2 regions of the Microbacterium sp. NPDC056044 genome follow, and region 2 is predicted to be linked to the other one. Evidence: riboswitches for the same ligand, from Rfam matches in the RefSeq annotation. Region 2 holds a riboswitch; the other holds the start of a gene.

Region 1 (7,630 bases), on a different contig from region 2:
TCGCCCTCGCCAGTACGCGCGAGTACTCGCCGAGGTAGACGGCGTCCTGCGCGAGGTAGCGCAGGAACGTCCCTGGTGGCAGCGTCCCGTCGCCCAGCCCGCGCACGAACGCGAGGTCGTCGACGTCCGCGCGCACCGCGGCCGCGGCATCCCACACCTGCGCCGACCATGCCGATACGGCGACGGATGCTGCGCCCCGGTGCTCGTGGAAATGGTCGATCGGGCCGTGGCCATGACCCACCTGGAGCGCGTCGGCGTGCGCGAGGGCGCCGGTGATCCAGGTCTTCGCCCGCTCGAGCGCGTGCGGCCACGACGCGCCTCCGGCTCGCAGCGTCGCCATCGCCGACGACAGCGAGCAGCCGGTGCCGTGGGTGTTGCGCGTCTCGACGCGGGCGCCGGCGATGTCGTGCACCGCGCCGTCGGGCGCGACGATCGCATCGGGGCAGTCCGCGCCCTCGAGATGCCCGCCCTTGAGCAGCACCGTGGTGCCGGTCGCGCGGGCCAGGGCCTGGGCGTCGTCGAGCGCCTGCGCCCACGTGGTCGCGCGCGCCCGCCCGGCGAGCACCGCGAGCTCGGCGAGGTTCGGCGTCACGAGGTCGGTCTCGGCCACGAGTCTGCGCAGCGCTTCCTCCGCCGCGGGGTCGAGCAGCCGGTCGCCGCTGGTCGCGACCATCACCGGGTCGAGCACGACGATCGGCGGGCGCACCCGGCCGAGCCACGCGCGCACCGTCTCGATGATCTCGGCGGACTGCAGCATGCCGATCTTCACGGCGTCGATGTCGACGTCGTCCGACACGGCATCGAGCTGTGCGGCCAGGATCGCCGTCGGCGGCACGTGCACCTCGCGCACGCCCCGGGTGTTCTGCGCCACGAGCGCGGTGACCACCGCCATGCCGTAGCCGCCGAGGGCGCCGATCGACTTGAGGTCGGCCTGCACCCCGGCGCCCCCGGTCGGGTCGGTGCCGGCGATGCTCAGCACGCGCGGGATCGTTCGCGCCCGCACCGCCCGCACCGCACGCGGTGCGGGCGCGGTCAGCGCGGTGTCGGTCATCACGCCACCCCCGCGAGCGGCGGCGCATCGGCCGCCGCCCGCAGTGCACGCGCCACGGCGGCCGGATCGGCCGCTCCGCAGATCGCCGAGACGACGGCGACACCGGCCGCGCCGGCGTCGCGCAGGGCCGCGACATCCGACTCGACCACTCCGCCGATCGCCACGCACGGAAGGTCCGTCCCCGCGACGAACGCGGCGAAACCGTCGATGCCGAGCGCCGGCGGGTGGTCGGGCTTGGTCGACGTCGGCCGGATCACCCCGACCCCGAGGTAGTCGATCGTGCCGTTCCGGGCGAGCCCGGCCGCGGTCCGGTGCTCCGCGGAGTTCGCGGTCCATCCGATCACGGCGTGCGCCCCGAGGAGGCGGCGCGCGGTCTCGGGCGGCAGGTCGCTCTGGCCGAGATGCACGCCGTCCACGCGGGCGCCGGCATCCCGTGCCGCCACGGCGACGTCGACGCGGTCGTTGATGAGGAGCAGGCACCGGCGGTCGATGACGTCCGACAGCGCCGTCGCCTGACGGATCAGCTCGCGGGCCGTGACCGACTTCGCCCGCAGCTGCACGACGTCGACTCCCGCGCCGGCGGCGGCGTCGACCACCGCGAGCAGCCGGTCGAACGGCAGCCGGTCGTCGGTGACGAGATGCAGCGCGAGGCGCGCTCCGCACCGGCTCATCGCCGTGCCAGGGCGGCGTCGACGCGAGCGTCGAGCTCGGCGGGGTCGTCGGCGACGGCGTCGAGCGCATCGAGGAAGGCGACCGCGAACGAGCCCGGTCCGTCGGCGCGCGCCGCGGCCCGCTCCGACGCGACGGCATAGAGGACGGATGCTGCCACCGCCGCTTCGAACGGAGCACACACGCCGACCAGCGCGGCCATCACCGCGCCCAGCGAGCAGCCGCCGCCGGTGACGCGGGTGAGGAGCGCGTCCCCGCCATGGACGCGCACCACCCGCTCGCCGTCGGTGATGAGATCGACCGGACCCGACGCGGCCACCACGCCGCCCGTGCGGAGCGCGAGCGACCGTGCGGCGTCGGCCGCGGCATCCGTTCCGTCCGTCGCGTCGACTCCGCGACCGCCGCCGCCCTCCCCGGCGACGGCCAGGATCTCGGAGGCGTTGCCGCGGACGATGGCGGGGCGGTGCTCGAGCAGCTCGGCCGCGAGGGCCGTGCGCACGGGCAGCACACCGACCGCGACGGGGTCGAGCACCCACGGGGTGCCGGCGCGCACCGCCTCGCGGGCGGCGTCGCGCTGCTCGGCGGCGGGCGTGCCGAGGTTCACGAGCACGCCGTCGGCGACGCCGGCGAAGAGGCCGGCCTCGCCCGGGATGTCGCACATCGCGGGGGCGGCGCCGACCGCCAGGAGGGCGTTCGCGGTGTAGTTCGTCACCACGGCGTTCGTGATGCACTGCACCAGGGGTGAGGCCTCGCGCAGCGCCGTCAGCGCGGCGGCGGGGGAGAGGGCGGACAGGTGTGCTTCGGTGCGCGCGTTCATCGCGACATCCCTTCGCTCGCATGATCGAGATCAGGTTCGACGGGTGTGTTCTCAGCCCGCCGTGCGGGCACCCCGTGTCACTGCCGAGGAATCTAGCAGGCGATCCCGACGTGCCGTCGCCGTGTGTCGCCGACGCCCGGCGGGGACGCCGAACCCCGAGGCCGCGATGTCGGCGCCACGCCGTAGGCTGGGGGAGTGACCACCGCCCTGTATCGCCGCTACCGGCCCGAGTCGTTCGGCGAGATGATCGGGCAGTCGCAGGTCACCGAGCCGCTCATGACCGCGCTGCGCGGCGACCGTGTCGGTCACGCGTACCTGTTCTCCGGCCCCCGCGGGTGCGGAAAGACCACGTCGGCCCGCATTCTCGCGCGGTGCCTCAACTGCGCGCAGGGCCCGACCGACACGCCGTGCGGCACATGCGACAGCTGCGTCGAACTCGGTCGCGGCGGCGGCGGTTCGCTCGATGTCGTCGAGATCGACGCGGCCAGCCACAACGGCGTCGACGACGCGCGTGATCTGCGCGAGCGGGCGGTGTTCGCGCCGGCGCGCGACCGCTTCAAGATCTTCATCCTCGACGAGGCGCACATGGTCACCCCGCAGGGCTTCAACGCCCTGCTCAAGCTCGTCGAAGAGCCGCCCGAGCACGTCAAGTTCATCTTCGCGACGACCGAGCCCGAGAAGGTCATCGGCACCATCCGCTCGCGCACGCACCACTACCCGTTCCGGCTCGTGCCCCCGGCGGCGATGCTCGAGTACGTCGAGCAGCTGTGCACGCAGGAGGGCGTCGACGTCGAGCGGGGCGTCCTGCCGCTCGTCGTGCGCGCCGGCGGCGGATCGCCGCGAGACACCCTGTCGCTGCTCGACCAGCTCATCGCCGGATCGGAGGACGCGAAGGTCACCTACGCCCGCGCCGTCGCACTGCTCGGCTACACGCACGCCGAGCTCCTCGACGAGGTGATCGACGCCTTCGGCGCGTCCGACGCGTCGGCGGCGTTCGCCGCCGTCGACCGCGTGGTGCAGACCGGGCAGGACCCGCGCCGCTTCGTCGACGACCTGCTCGAGCGCCTCCGCGATCTCATCGTCGTGTCGGCGACGGGTCAGGGAGCGGCGGCCGTGCTCCGCGGCGTCTCCGCCGAAGACCTCGCCCGCATGCAGCGTCAGGCCGACGCGTTCGGCACGGCTCGCCTGTCGGGCATCGCCGACCTCGTCATCGCGACCCTCGACGACATGACCGGCGCCACGTCGCCGCGCCTGCAGCTCGAGCTGATGGTCGCCCGCGTGCTGGCGCGCGGTGCCGCGGCCGCGCCCGCGATCGCGCCGGTCGGTGCTGCGCCGACCGCCGCGCCGCCGACCGCCGGTGCGCCGGCAGCGGTCGCGCCGGTTGCGCTGGCGCCTGCAGCGCCGCCGACTTCGGTGGCCGTATCGGCCCCGGCTGGGACGGCAGCGCCCGCGGCGGCACCGGCTCCTGCTGCGCAGGCCGCTGCCGCCGTGCCGCCCGTCGAGCCTGCGCCGGTGGCGGCGCCTCCGGTTCCCACCGGCCCCGTCACCCTCGACCGCCTGCAGCAGTCGTGGCCCCAGGTGCTCGCTCAGCTCGAGAACGTGAGCCGCTCGTCCTGGATGCTCGCCTCCGGCGCCCGCACGGTCGCCCTCGACGACGACGTGCTCACCCTCGCCTTCGCCAGCCAGAGCGATGTCGCGAAGTTCAAGCAGCTCGCCGCCGGCAAGGGCCCGAGCGAAGACCTGCGTCAGGCGATCCTGGCCGTGCTCGGCATCCGCGTGAAGTACATCGCCCGTCACGACCCTGCCGGTGGCGGGGGAGCGGGTGGCGCCGGCGGCCCGGGCGGTTCTGCGCCGGCAGGTCCCCCGCGCGACGCCCCGCGACAGGAGTCGGTCCCTCAGGCGCCGCGACCGACGGTCGACGTCCCGGCGAACGCGGCACCGACGAGCCCCGGCGCCGTGCCCTCGCCTGCTGCGACGCCCTCCGCTCCGCGCGCCTCTGCGCCCGAGACACCGCGTTCCTCCGCACCAGAGACACCGCGCGGGTCGTCGGCTCCCCGAGCTTCTGCACCTGCGCCCTCTCGGGCCGCGGCACCGGCGCCCGCCGCCGCAGCCCCCGTGACCGACTGGGCCGTCGCGCCCATCCCGTCCGACGACGATGCGCCACCGCCCGACCCAGGCCCGGCCGCATTCCCCGTCGAGACGCCCGCACAGTTCGCGGTCGACGACGAACCCGAAGAGGCCGAAGCCGCGACCGCGCGGGTCGCGACGCTGGCCCCGCCCCGCGAGGGGCAGGTGCTTCCGCGCACCGAGGTCGCCCCGCCGGCAGAGCGCGACGACGATGACGACGACACGGACGACACGGATGCTGCGGCCGACCTCCCCGTGCCGCCCACGGTCGCGCCGCCGCTGACCCCCGTGGTCACGACGCGCAACGGCGGCGTGCAGCGCTACGGCGAGGCGGTCGTGCGCCAGGTGCTCGGCGCCACGTTCGTGCGCGAAGAGCCGTACGAGCCCCCGACGAGGTTCAGCTAACCCATGTACGACGGCATCGTCCAAGACCTCATCGACGAGTTCGGCCGCCTTCCCGGGATCGGGCCCAAGTCGGCCCAGCGCATCGCGTTCCACATCCTGCAGACGCCGAACTTCGACGTGTCGCATCTCGCCGAGCTCCTCAGCGAGGTGCGCGAGCGGGTGCGCTTCTGCGAGGTGTGCGGCAACGTCTCCGAGCAGGATCGCTGCTCCATCTGCCGCGACCCGCGCCGCAACCAGACGCTCATCTGCGTCGTGGAGGACGCGAAGGACGTCGCGGCCATCGAGCGCACCCGCGAGTTCCGCGGGCTGTACCACGTGCTCGGCGGCGCCATCAGCCCGATCGCGGGCATCGGCCCCGACGACCTGCGCATCACGCAGCTCATGCAGCGGCTCGCCGACGGCACCGTGCAGGAGGTCATCCTCGCCACGAACCCCAACCTCGAGGGCGAAGCGACCGCGACCTATCTGAGCCGGCTGCTGCACACCCTCGAGATCACGGTCACGCGCCTCGCGTCCGGCCTCCCGGTCGGCGGCGACCTCGAGTACGCCGACGAGGTCACGCTCGGCCGCGCCTTCGAGGGCCGCCGCTCCGTCTGACCAGCTCGGAGGCCCGCGCGTCGCGCGGCCCCACCGTCGAGCCCGACTGACGCTCCCGCGCTGTCGCGGTTGTCGGAAGTCCGCCGTAGATTGGCGGTCGGCCGACTCGCGCATCGTGCGGTGAGCGCAGAACCTGGGGCGACGACGTCGCCGCCCCAGCTCGCGGCGGCCTCTTGCCCCACCTCAGACGGAGACGACGCGCATGAACTCCTCGCAGAGATTCGACACCCGTGCGTGGCTGCTGTTCGCCGCGATGGCGCTCCTCTGGGGCGTCCCGTACCTCTTCATCAGCATCGCCGTCGAGTCGTACTCGCCGGCCGCGGTGGTCGCCGGGCGCACACTTCTCGGCGCGCTCCTGCTGCTCCCGTTCGCGCTCCACCAGAAGGCGCTGCGGCCCGCGTTCGCGAAGATCGGCTGGGTACTCCTGTTCGGCGCCATCGAGATGGCGGGGCCGTTCCTGCTGCTCGGCCACGCCGAGCAGACGCTGCCCTCCGGTCTCACCGGGCTCCTCGTCGCGACCGTCCCGCTGTTCGCCGCGCTCATCGCGTTCGGCGGCGGCGACCGCTCGGTGCTCAGCCCGGCTCGGGCGATCGGGCTCTTCATCGGCTTCGCCGGTGTGTTCGTGATCGTCGCGGGGCCCGGGCTCGCCGTCGAGGGCGGCGGCGGGCTGCTGGCTGTCGGCGAGGTGCTGCTCGTCGCGCTCCTCTACGCGATCGCGCCGTTCGTCATCGCGACCAAGCTGCGCGACGTGCCGTCCCTCGGCTCCATCACGCTCGCCCTCTTCGCCGTCGGCATCTTCTACACGCCGATCGCGTTCCTGACGCAGCACCAGGTGCCGACGGTCGAGAGCACCGTGTCGCTGGTCGCGCTCGCGGTGCTCTGCACGGCCGTGGCGTTCATCGCGTTCTTCGCGCTCATCGCCCGCGTCGGCCCGGTCCGCGCGCCGTTGTTCACCTACGTCAATCCGGTGGTCGCGATCGTGCTGGGCACGATCATCCTGGGCGAGCCGCTGACCCCGGGTCTCTTGATCGGCTTCCCGCTGGTGATCCTCGGCTGCTGGCTCGCCGCCACAGGAGGCGCCCTCCGTGCCCGCAGGCGCGAGCCCGAGGTCGAGCTGCCGCCGATCTCGAACGGGTGAGCGTCAGCGCAGCACCTCCACCAGCACGATCCACGACACCAGCAGGGCGGCGACGATCGCCACGATCGAGCCGACGGCGAACCATGCGAGGCCCCCGGGCTGGCCTGCCGTCAGCAGCGCGCCGCCGACCAGGTAGGCGAGCGGCGCGACGAAGCCCACCGCCGATTTGAGCCAGCGCATCCGGTTGGCGGGGTGCCGGTTCTCGAAGATCCGGCGCGTGGCCTGCACCTGGAACACCGCGGCGCCGAGGGCGATGAGGATCATCGCGACGCCGTAGGGCACAGCGCCGACGCTGGGGATGAGTCCGATCGCCGAGCCGATGAGCGCCAGCACGAGCCCTGAGATGCCGGCCGCGAGGCGGGACGTGAGCGAGGCCTCCTTGATGATGTCGCCGATGTTGACACTGGCGGCGACGATGACGAGGCCCGCCAGGGCTGCCGTCGCCCCGACCATCGCGACGTTGAACTCCGACCACGCCTCGATCTGCTCCATGCTCGGATGCTAGTGGCGCCCCGCCGCCCGAGTCACCCGACACATGGCCGGTCGCGCATGAGCGCGTCCGTAAGATGGACCCTTGGGTGACAGGAGACCGCGGGACGCGGCATCCGTTCTCGCCCACCCTCAGACAAAACGCGTGGAGTTCGATGTGGCGCTGATCGTCCAGAAGTACGGCGGATCGTCGGTCGCTGATGCCGAGAGCATCAAGCGCGTCGCGAAGCGCATCGTCGACACGCGCCGCGCCGGCCATGACGTGGTCGTGGCCGTCAGCGCGATGGGCGACACCACCGACGAGCTGCTCGACCTCGCCGGCCAGGTCGCGCCCATC
Region 2 (7,630 bases):
CTGGAACACCGTGCCGATGCGCGTGAGCAGCTCGCGCGACGTCCACTTCGAGGGGCGTCGCCCCGAGCGCCCCGCGAGCTCAGGTGCCGCTTCGACGCGGCCGGCGGCCTCGGGCAGCAGCCCCGCGAGGGTCAGCGCGAGCGTGGACTTGCCGGCGCCGTTGGGCCCGGTGATCGCCGTGGCCGCGGCCCGCGGCACCACGAGGTCGAGTCCCGCGCGCACGATCGTGCGGCCGTCACGTGAGATCGAGAGAGTGGATGCCGCCACCGCCGCCTGCGCTCCGGCCGGGGCGTGCGGCAGCACGGGCAGGTCGACGGGCCGCCCGGGCACCCACACGCCCGCGGCGGCGAGCGCGGCACCGTGGCGCGCGAACACCTCGGCCGGCGTCCCGTCGGCGAGGAGCCCGCCGTCGGCGCCGACGACGATGACCCGGTCCATGAGGTCGGCCCACACCGCGGTGCGGTGCTCGATCACGACGAGCGTCGCACCGGTCTCGTGCACGGCGCGCTCGACGGCGTCGCGCACCTCGCGCACGCCTTCGGGGTCGAGGTTCGCGGTGGGCTCGTCGAGCAGCAGCACGCCGGGCCGCATCGCCAGCACGCCGGCGAGAGCGAGGCGCTGCTTCTGCCCGCCGGAGAGCGCCTTGGTCGGCCGGGTCGGCGGCACATCGAGCCCGACGGCGTCGAGCGCCTCGGCGACCCGGGAGGGGATCTCCGATGCCGGCACCCCGAGGTTCTCGCAGCCGAAGGCGACGTCGTCGCCGACCTTCGACAGCACGACCCCCGAGTCGGGATCCTGCAGCACGAGCCCGACGCGACCGCGATGGGCCTCGGGCCGCTCCCCGTCGATGAGGAGCGTGCCGGTCTCGTCTCCCTCGTCGGCGCCGCCGAGGAGGCCGGCCATGCCGGCGAGGAGCGTGGACTTGCCCGCGCCCGATGCCCCGAGCAGCAGCACGCGCTGGCCGGGCTCGATCGTGAACGAGACGTCGCGGACGGCGGGGGCGCGCCGCCCGCCGTACCGCCAGCCCCAGCCCGCCGCCGTGATGCGGGCGGGGCGGGTCGCCGTCACGTCAGACCTCGCGGCGCGCTTCGCGTCCGACGGCGAAGCGGTTGAGCGCACCGGTCGCGGCGAGCCCGCGCACCGCGAACCAGCCGACCACGCCCGCGAGCAGCGCGCCCGAGACGGCCAGCGACACCAGGTAGATGACGTTGAACTCGAGGGTCTTGAGGATGTTGGGCGAGCTGCCGTAGAACAGCTCGAACACCCACGCACCCACTGCGGCGCCGACGCCCGCGAGCATCGCGACGGGCAGCGTGAAGCGGCGGTAGAGGAAGAGCGCGAAGATCAGTTCGGCGCCGAGGCCCTGCACGATGCCCGAGAGCACCGTCGAGACACCCCACACGTTGCCGATGAGCATCGAGACCAGCGCGGCGATCACCTCGACGAGGAGGGCGGCACCGGGCTTGCGGATGACGAGACCGCCGATGACACCGCCGATGAGCCAGATGCCGACCGCGACGCCGCCGAGGCCGGGGGTCAGGCCGTCCATGGCGACGAACCAGGTGCCGCCGATGGTGTTCCAGGCCCAGAAGACCAGGCCGATCGCGACGCCGAGCACGGCGGCGACGACGATGTCGACGACCCGCCAGCGCAGGCTCCGCGGGGTCTTCGCGGGGGCCGCAACGGGGGCGGATGCGGACGTGGACGCGTGCATGTGAACTCCTCCCTGCGCCGGCATGATCCGGATCAGGTTCGACGGTCGAAGCGTGGATCGCTTCCTCTCAGCCCGGCTCACCGGACTCCCGTGGTTGTGGCGACGAGTATACCGCCGGTTCAGCAGGTATTTTGGGTGGGTGACCTTGGACGACACCCCGGCCCCCACGCGTCGCGCGCGACGCGCGCAGACCGGTGCCGTCCCGACGCAGGGCTCGGAGGACGCCCCTGACGGCGGCATCCTCACGATGAACACGGGTGAAACGGATGCCGTGTACCCGCCTTCCAGCACCGCTCCGGTGGGCGTGGCCACTGTTGCTCCGACGATCGCGACCGTGCCGGTCGCCGATGTGCCCGCGGTCGCGACCTGGAACCCCGCGGAACCCGTCGCCCCGTCGGCGTTCGAGCTCCCCGGCATTGCAGCGGGCCCGACCGACCCGACCCTGGCGGGCGGGCACAGCGCGCTCGCGTGGGTCGACGAGGCCGTCGTCGAGCACGGCGCGGCACCCGCCGACCTGACCGCGGCCGCGACCCCGTACGTGGCGGTCGAGACCGACCTGCTCGCCGACGCCCCGCGACGCTCTCCGTTCCGCGCCGCCGTCATCGTGCCCACGCTCGCGATCGCCGCGGTCGTCGGCGCCTACGCAGGGACGACGCTCTTGTGGCCGCTCCATGCCGTCGCCCCGACCGTGACCGCGATGGAGGTCCAGCCGATCGCCGCGCCCGCCGCCGCCCCCGTGTGGCCCGCGGAGGGCAGCGCCGCCGAGGCCGTCGCCGGCATCCCGGGAACGCTCGCCTCCACGGCCGACCGCGATGCGATCGCGAGCATCACGAAGGTGGTCACCGCCCTCGTCGTGCTCGAAGAGCTGCCGCTCGCCGTGGGCGAGCAGGGGCCGGAGTACCGCTTCACGGCGGCCGACCGCGCGCGGTACTGGCAGTACCGCGCGGGCGGCGAATCCGCGCTCGACGTCCCGGTCGGCGGCTCGCTCACCCAGTACCAGATGCTCGAGGGCATGCTCATCGGCTCGGCCAACAACTACGCCGACAGGCTGGCGCAGGGCATCTGGCCGACCGATGCCGTCTACGCCTCCGCCGCCGAGTCCTGGCTGACGGCGCACGGCGTTCCCGGGGTCACGGTCCGCGAGCCCACCGGCATGGATCCCCGGAACGCGGCGAGCCCCGAGGCCCTCGTGACGCTCGCGCAGAAGGCGATGGCGAACCCGGTCATCGCCGAGATCGTCGCGAAGCACTCCGTCGACCTCCCCGGCGCCGGCCACGTCGAGAACACGAACGGCCTGCTCGCAGACCCCGGCGTCGTCGGCATCAAGACCGGCACCCTCGACGCCTGGAACCTGCTGTCGGCCAAGGACGTCACGATCGGCGACACGACCGTGCGCCTCTACGCGTCGGTGCTCGGCCAGCCGGACGACGAGGCCCGCCTCGCCGCCTCGCGCGCGCTGTACGCGCAGATGGAGGCGGAGCTGCAGCCGAAGCCCTCGGTGGCGGCGAGCACCGTGGCCGGCCAGGTCGAGACGCTGTGGGGCGACAAGGTCGACATCGTCACGTCGGGCGACGCGTCGGTGATCCTGTGGAACGGCGGCAGCGGTACGGTCGCGACCACTTACACGCTCGGCGAGAGCCGTGACGCTGGCGATGTCGTCGGCTCGCTCAGCGTGACCGGGCCGCTCGATTCCACCACCGTCGACCTGACGCTCGCGTCCGAGATCACCGACCCCTCGCCGTGGTGGCGCCTCACGCACCCGCTGGACCTCTTCGGCCTCAACGGCTGAGCCGCTCAGGCGGACGGGTGCCCGACGACGCCCTTGCGCAGCAGCGCGTTGCCGTACTTCCGTGTCTCGCCGGTGCGCACGATCACGTACGCCGCCTTCGCGACCTCGTAGTACTCGAACCGGTCGAGGTATCGCGGAGCGTCGACGCCCGCCGCGGCGGCGAGCTCGCGCTGCACGTCGAGCACCTCGCCGTCGGCCGACGCCATCAGATCGAGCGCGGGCGCGTCGTCGAGCGGCACGACGCTGCGCACGGCCGCCAGCACGTCGGGCGTCGTCGTGCCCGGCAGGTCGACGACGCGCGCGCCGATCGCCCACGCCGGGAAGTGCGCGTCGGCGATCACCACCGCGTCGGAGTGGCCCATCCGGTCGAGGTGGAGCAGCAGCTCCCCCGTCAGCAGCGGGTCGATGCCCTCGAGCATGAGGTTCCCTTCGTCAGCGGATGAGGCCTGCGGCGGCGAGATCGTCCCACAGCGCGGCCGGGATGTCGACCGCCATGAACTCGGCGTTGCGGCGCAGCTGCTCGGGGCGGCTGCCGCCCACGACCACCGAGCGCACCGAGGGGTCGCGGAGCGCGTACTGCACCGCCGCGGCGGGCAGCGGCACGGCGTGCGCGCGACACACGGCGAGGATCGCCTGCAGCCGGTCCCACAGCGGCTCCGGCATCCGTCCGTACTCGTACCGGTCGGAGCGCTCCGGCTCGTCCTTGGCCAGGAGCCCGGAATTGAAGACGGATGCCGCCACCACCCCGGTCTGCTTCGCCCGGCAGGCGGGGAGCACGGCGTCGGCGGCCGGCTGCTCGAGCAGCGTGTAGCGGCCCGCGATCATGATGAGGTCGAGGTCGGCGCTCTCGACAGCAGCGGCGAGCGCCTCGCTCACCATGGAGCCGATGCCGATCGCGTCGACCGCGCCCTCGGCGCGCAGAAGCTCGAGTGCGGGGAACGCCTCGCGCAGCGCGAGGTCGAGGTCGTGCCGCTCAGGGTCGTGCAGGTAGAGCACGTCGACGCGGTCGAGTCCGAGCCGCTCGAGTGATTCCTCGAGGCTCGCGCGGATGCCGGCCTCGGAGAAGTCCCACTCGCGGCGCAGCGTCGTCGGCACGTGGAAGTCGGCGGCGACGTCGAGGCCCCCGTCGTCATCGGGGTTAGGGCGCAGCAGCCGGCCGGCCTTCGTCGAGATCACGAACTCGTCGCGCGGCTTGGTCCGAAGGAACGCGCCCAGGCGCCGCTCCGACAGCCCCAGCCCGTAGTGGGGAGCGGTGTCGTAGTAGCGGATGCCGCTCTCCCACGCCGCGTCGAGGATCACCCAGGCCTGGTCGTCGCTGAGCTCGCGGAAGAGGTTGCCGACGTTCGCCGCGCCGTACCCGAGCCGCGTCAGCGCGGGGAGTTCAGGCCGCGGCATCCGTCGTCCCGAACTCGTACTCGGCGCGGCTGGCCGCCTTCATCTCCATGCCGGTGCCGGGCGCCGTCGGCGCCCTGTACACGCCGCCTCGCACCTCGGTGGGCACGACGAAGTGCTCGTGCAGGTGGTCGACGTACTCGATCATGCGGCCCTCGCGGGTGCCGGTGACGGCCACGAAGTCGAACATCGAGAGGTGCTGCACGGCCTCGCAGAGCCCGACGCCGCCCGCGTGCGGGCACACCGGCACGCCGAACTTCGCCGCGAGCAGCAGGTTCGCGATGTTCTCGTTGACGCCGCCGACGCGGGCCGCGTCGATCTGCATGACCGAGATCGCCCCGGCCTGCAGCAGCTGCTTGAAGATGACGCGGTTCTGCGCGTGCTCCCCGGTGGCTACCCGCACCGGAGCGATGCCCCGTGCGATCTCGGCGTGGCCGAGCACGTCGTCGGGGCTCGTGGGCTCCTCGATCCACGCGGGGTCGAACTCGGCGAGCGCGTTCACCCACGCGATCGCCTCCGACACCTCCCAGCGCTGGTTCGCGTCGATCGCGATCGGGAAGCCGTCGCCGCACACCTCGCGCGCGACGCGCAGACGGCGGATGTCGTCATCGAGGTCGGCGCCGACCTTGAGCTTGATCTGGCCGAAGCCGTCAGCGATCGCCTCGCGGCACAGGCGCGCGAGCTTCTCGTCGGAGTAGCCGAGCCAGCCGGGGCTCGTCGTGTACGCCGGGTAGCCGGTCGCGAGGAGCTCGCGCTCCCGGTCGGCCCGGCCGGGCTCGGCGTCTCGGAGGATCTGCAGCGCGTCCTCGGGCGTGAGGGCGTTCGTGAGGTAGCGGAAGTCGACGAGTGCGACGAGCTCCTCGGGGCTCATGCGCGACAGCAGCTGCCACAGCGGGAGCCCGGCACGCTTCGCCTTGAGGTCCCACAGCGCGTTGACGACCGCGCCGATCGCCATGTGCATGACACCCTTCTCGGGACCGAGCCACCGCAGCTGAGAGTCGCCGATCAGCTCGCGGTTGGTCGCGCCCATGTCGTCCAGGAGCGGCTCGAGCTCGCGGCCGACGAAGTGTGCGGCCAGGGCGTCCAGAGCCGCGACCTGCACGTCGTTGCCGCGCCCGATCGTGAACACGAAGGCGTGTCCGGAGACATGGTCCGCAGCATCCGTCACGATACGGAGATAGGCGGCGGAGTAGTCGGGGTCGGGGTTCATCGCGTCGGAGCCGTCGAGGCTCAGCGACGTGGGGAAGCGGATGTCTGTCGTCTCGAAGGCGACGATGCGGCTCACGGGGCGTTCTCCAGCGGTTCACGGCTCGGGGAATCGAACCGCTCGCAGTGTAAACATCCGATGTCTATACTGTCAATCACGCCCGCGGGCCGCGACGGCACCGACGCCGCCCCGCATCGAGAAATCCAGGAGAGTCATGAAGTTCGCGCGCCTCGGCGAGTCCGGCAGCGAGATCCCCGTCGTCATCGACGGCGATCGACACCTCGATCTGCGCCCGCTCACATCCGATGTCGACGGGCGATTCCTCGCCGACGACCCGGTCGGTCGCACGTCGGCCGCGATCGCGGAGGGTCTGCTTCCGGAACTCGCGGGGGCCGACGGACTGCGCATCGGCGCCCCGATCGCCCGGCCGAGCGCCGTCATCTGCATCGGCCAGAACTACGCCGCGCACGCGCGGGAGTCCGGCGCCGAGCCGCCGACCGTGCCGATCCTCTTCCTCAAGACTCCGAACACGGTCGTGGGCCCGAACGATTCCGTGACGATCCCCCGCGGCAGCGAGAAGACCGACTGGGAGGTCGAGCTCGGCGTCGTGATCGGCCGCCGCGCCGCGTACCTCGACAGCCCCGACGAGGCCGACGCGCACATCGCCGGCTACGTCGTCGCCAACGACGTGTCGGAGCGCACGTTCCAGATGGAGGTCTCGGGCGGGCAGTGGTCGAAGGGCAAGATCGCGCACGGCTTCAACCCGACCGGCCCGTGGCTGGTCACGGCCGACGCGGTCGACGCGCAGAACCTGCGCCTCAGGAGCTTCGTCAACGGCGAGCCCCGCCAGGACTCGAACACGAGCGACATGATCTTCGACGTGCGCGCCATCGTGCACCACCTGTCGCAGTTCGTGACCCTCGAGCCCGGCGATCTCATCCTCACCGGCACCCCCCAGGGCGTAGCGTTCGGCGGCAGGTTCCCGTATCTGAAGGCAGGCGACGTGGTCGACATCGAGATCGAGGGTCTGGGCGCGCAGCGCCAGGAGTTCGTGGCATGGGAGGCGGCACGATGAGCAGGCAGCAGCTGGACGGACTCGTCGCCGTCGTGACGGGCGGGGCGTCAGGCATCGGCGCGGCGATCGCGACGACCCTCGTCGACGAGGGCGCCGAGGTCGCGGTGCTCGACCTCGATCCCTCGGGCGCCGACCCGCGGTTCGCCGCCTTCGCCGCCGACGTGTCGGACCGCGCCGCGGTCGATCGGGCGATCGCCCAGGTCGGCGAGCGGTTCGGCCGCATCGACATCGTTGTGAACAACGCGGGCATCGGCGCGCAGGGAGACATCGCCGCGAACGACGATGTCGAGTGGGCGCGGGTGCTCTCGATCAACGTCACGGGCATCGCGCGCGTCACGTCGGCCGCGCTGCCGTGGCTGCGCAACTCGCCGTCGGCGGCCATCTGCAACACGTCGTCGATCGCGGCCACCGCGGGGCTGCCGCAGCGCGCGCTGTACAGCGCGTCGAAGGGCG

What was found. A riboswitch is a leader RNA that binds a small molecule or an ion and turns the genes downstream of it on or off. The one in region 2 is predicted to bind thiamine pyrophosphate.
Region 1: linked by a shared signal. The riboswitch ahead of thiM (hydroxyethylthiazole kinase) and the one ahead of ACFC1I_RS19420 (ECF transporter S component) in region 2 are both predicted to bind thiamine pyrophosphate.

The regions. Positions count from the first base shown of each region.
Region 1 covers NZ_JBHJWZ010000003.1:143,031-150,660, reverse strand. Annotated here, with positions in the region: gene thiD (bifunctional hydroxymethylpyrimidine kinase/phosphomethylpyrimidine kinase) at 1-1,051, opposite strand, end outside; gene thiE (thiamine phosphate synthase) at 1,051-1,722, opposite strand; gene thiM (hydroxyethylthiazole kinase) at 1,719-2,537, opposite strand; TPP riboswitch at 2,528-2,622, opposite strand; gene ACFC1I_RS09430 (DNA polymerase III subunit gamma and tau) at 2,733-5,069, shown strand; gene recR (recombination mediator RecR) at 5,073-5,666, shown strand; gene ACFC1I_RS09420 (DMT family transporter) at 5,869-6,804, shown strand; gene ACFC1I_RS09415 (hypothetical protein) at 6,808-7,296, opposite strand; gene ACFC1I_RS09410 (aspartate kinase) at 7,451-7,630, shown strand, end outside.
Region 2 covers NZ_JBHJWZ010000007.1:59,213-66,842, reverse strand. Annotated here, with positions in the region: gene ACFC1I_RS19425 (ABC transporter ATP-binding protein) at 1-1,068, opposite strand, end outside; gene ACFC1I_RS19420 (ECF transporter S component) at 1,070-1,714, opposite strand; TPP riboswitch at 1,705-1,816, opposite strand; gene ACFC1I_RS19415 (D-alanyl-D-alanine carboxypeptidase) at 1,854-3,503, shown strand; gene ACFC1I_RS19410 (RbsD/FucU family protein) at 3,509-3,922, opposite strand; gene ACFC1I_RS19405 (aldo/keto reductase) at 3,936-4,898, opposite strand; gene ACFC1I_RS19400 (L-fuconate dehydratase) at 4,885-6,180, opposite strand; gene ACFC1I_RS19395 (fumarylacetoacetate hydrolase family protein) at 6,317-7,177, shown strand; gene ACFC1I_RS19390 (SDR family NAD(P)-dependent oxidoreductase) at 7,174-7,630, shown strand, end outside.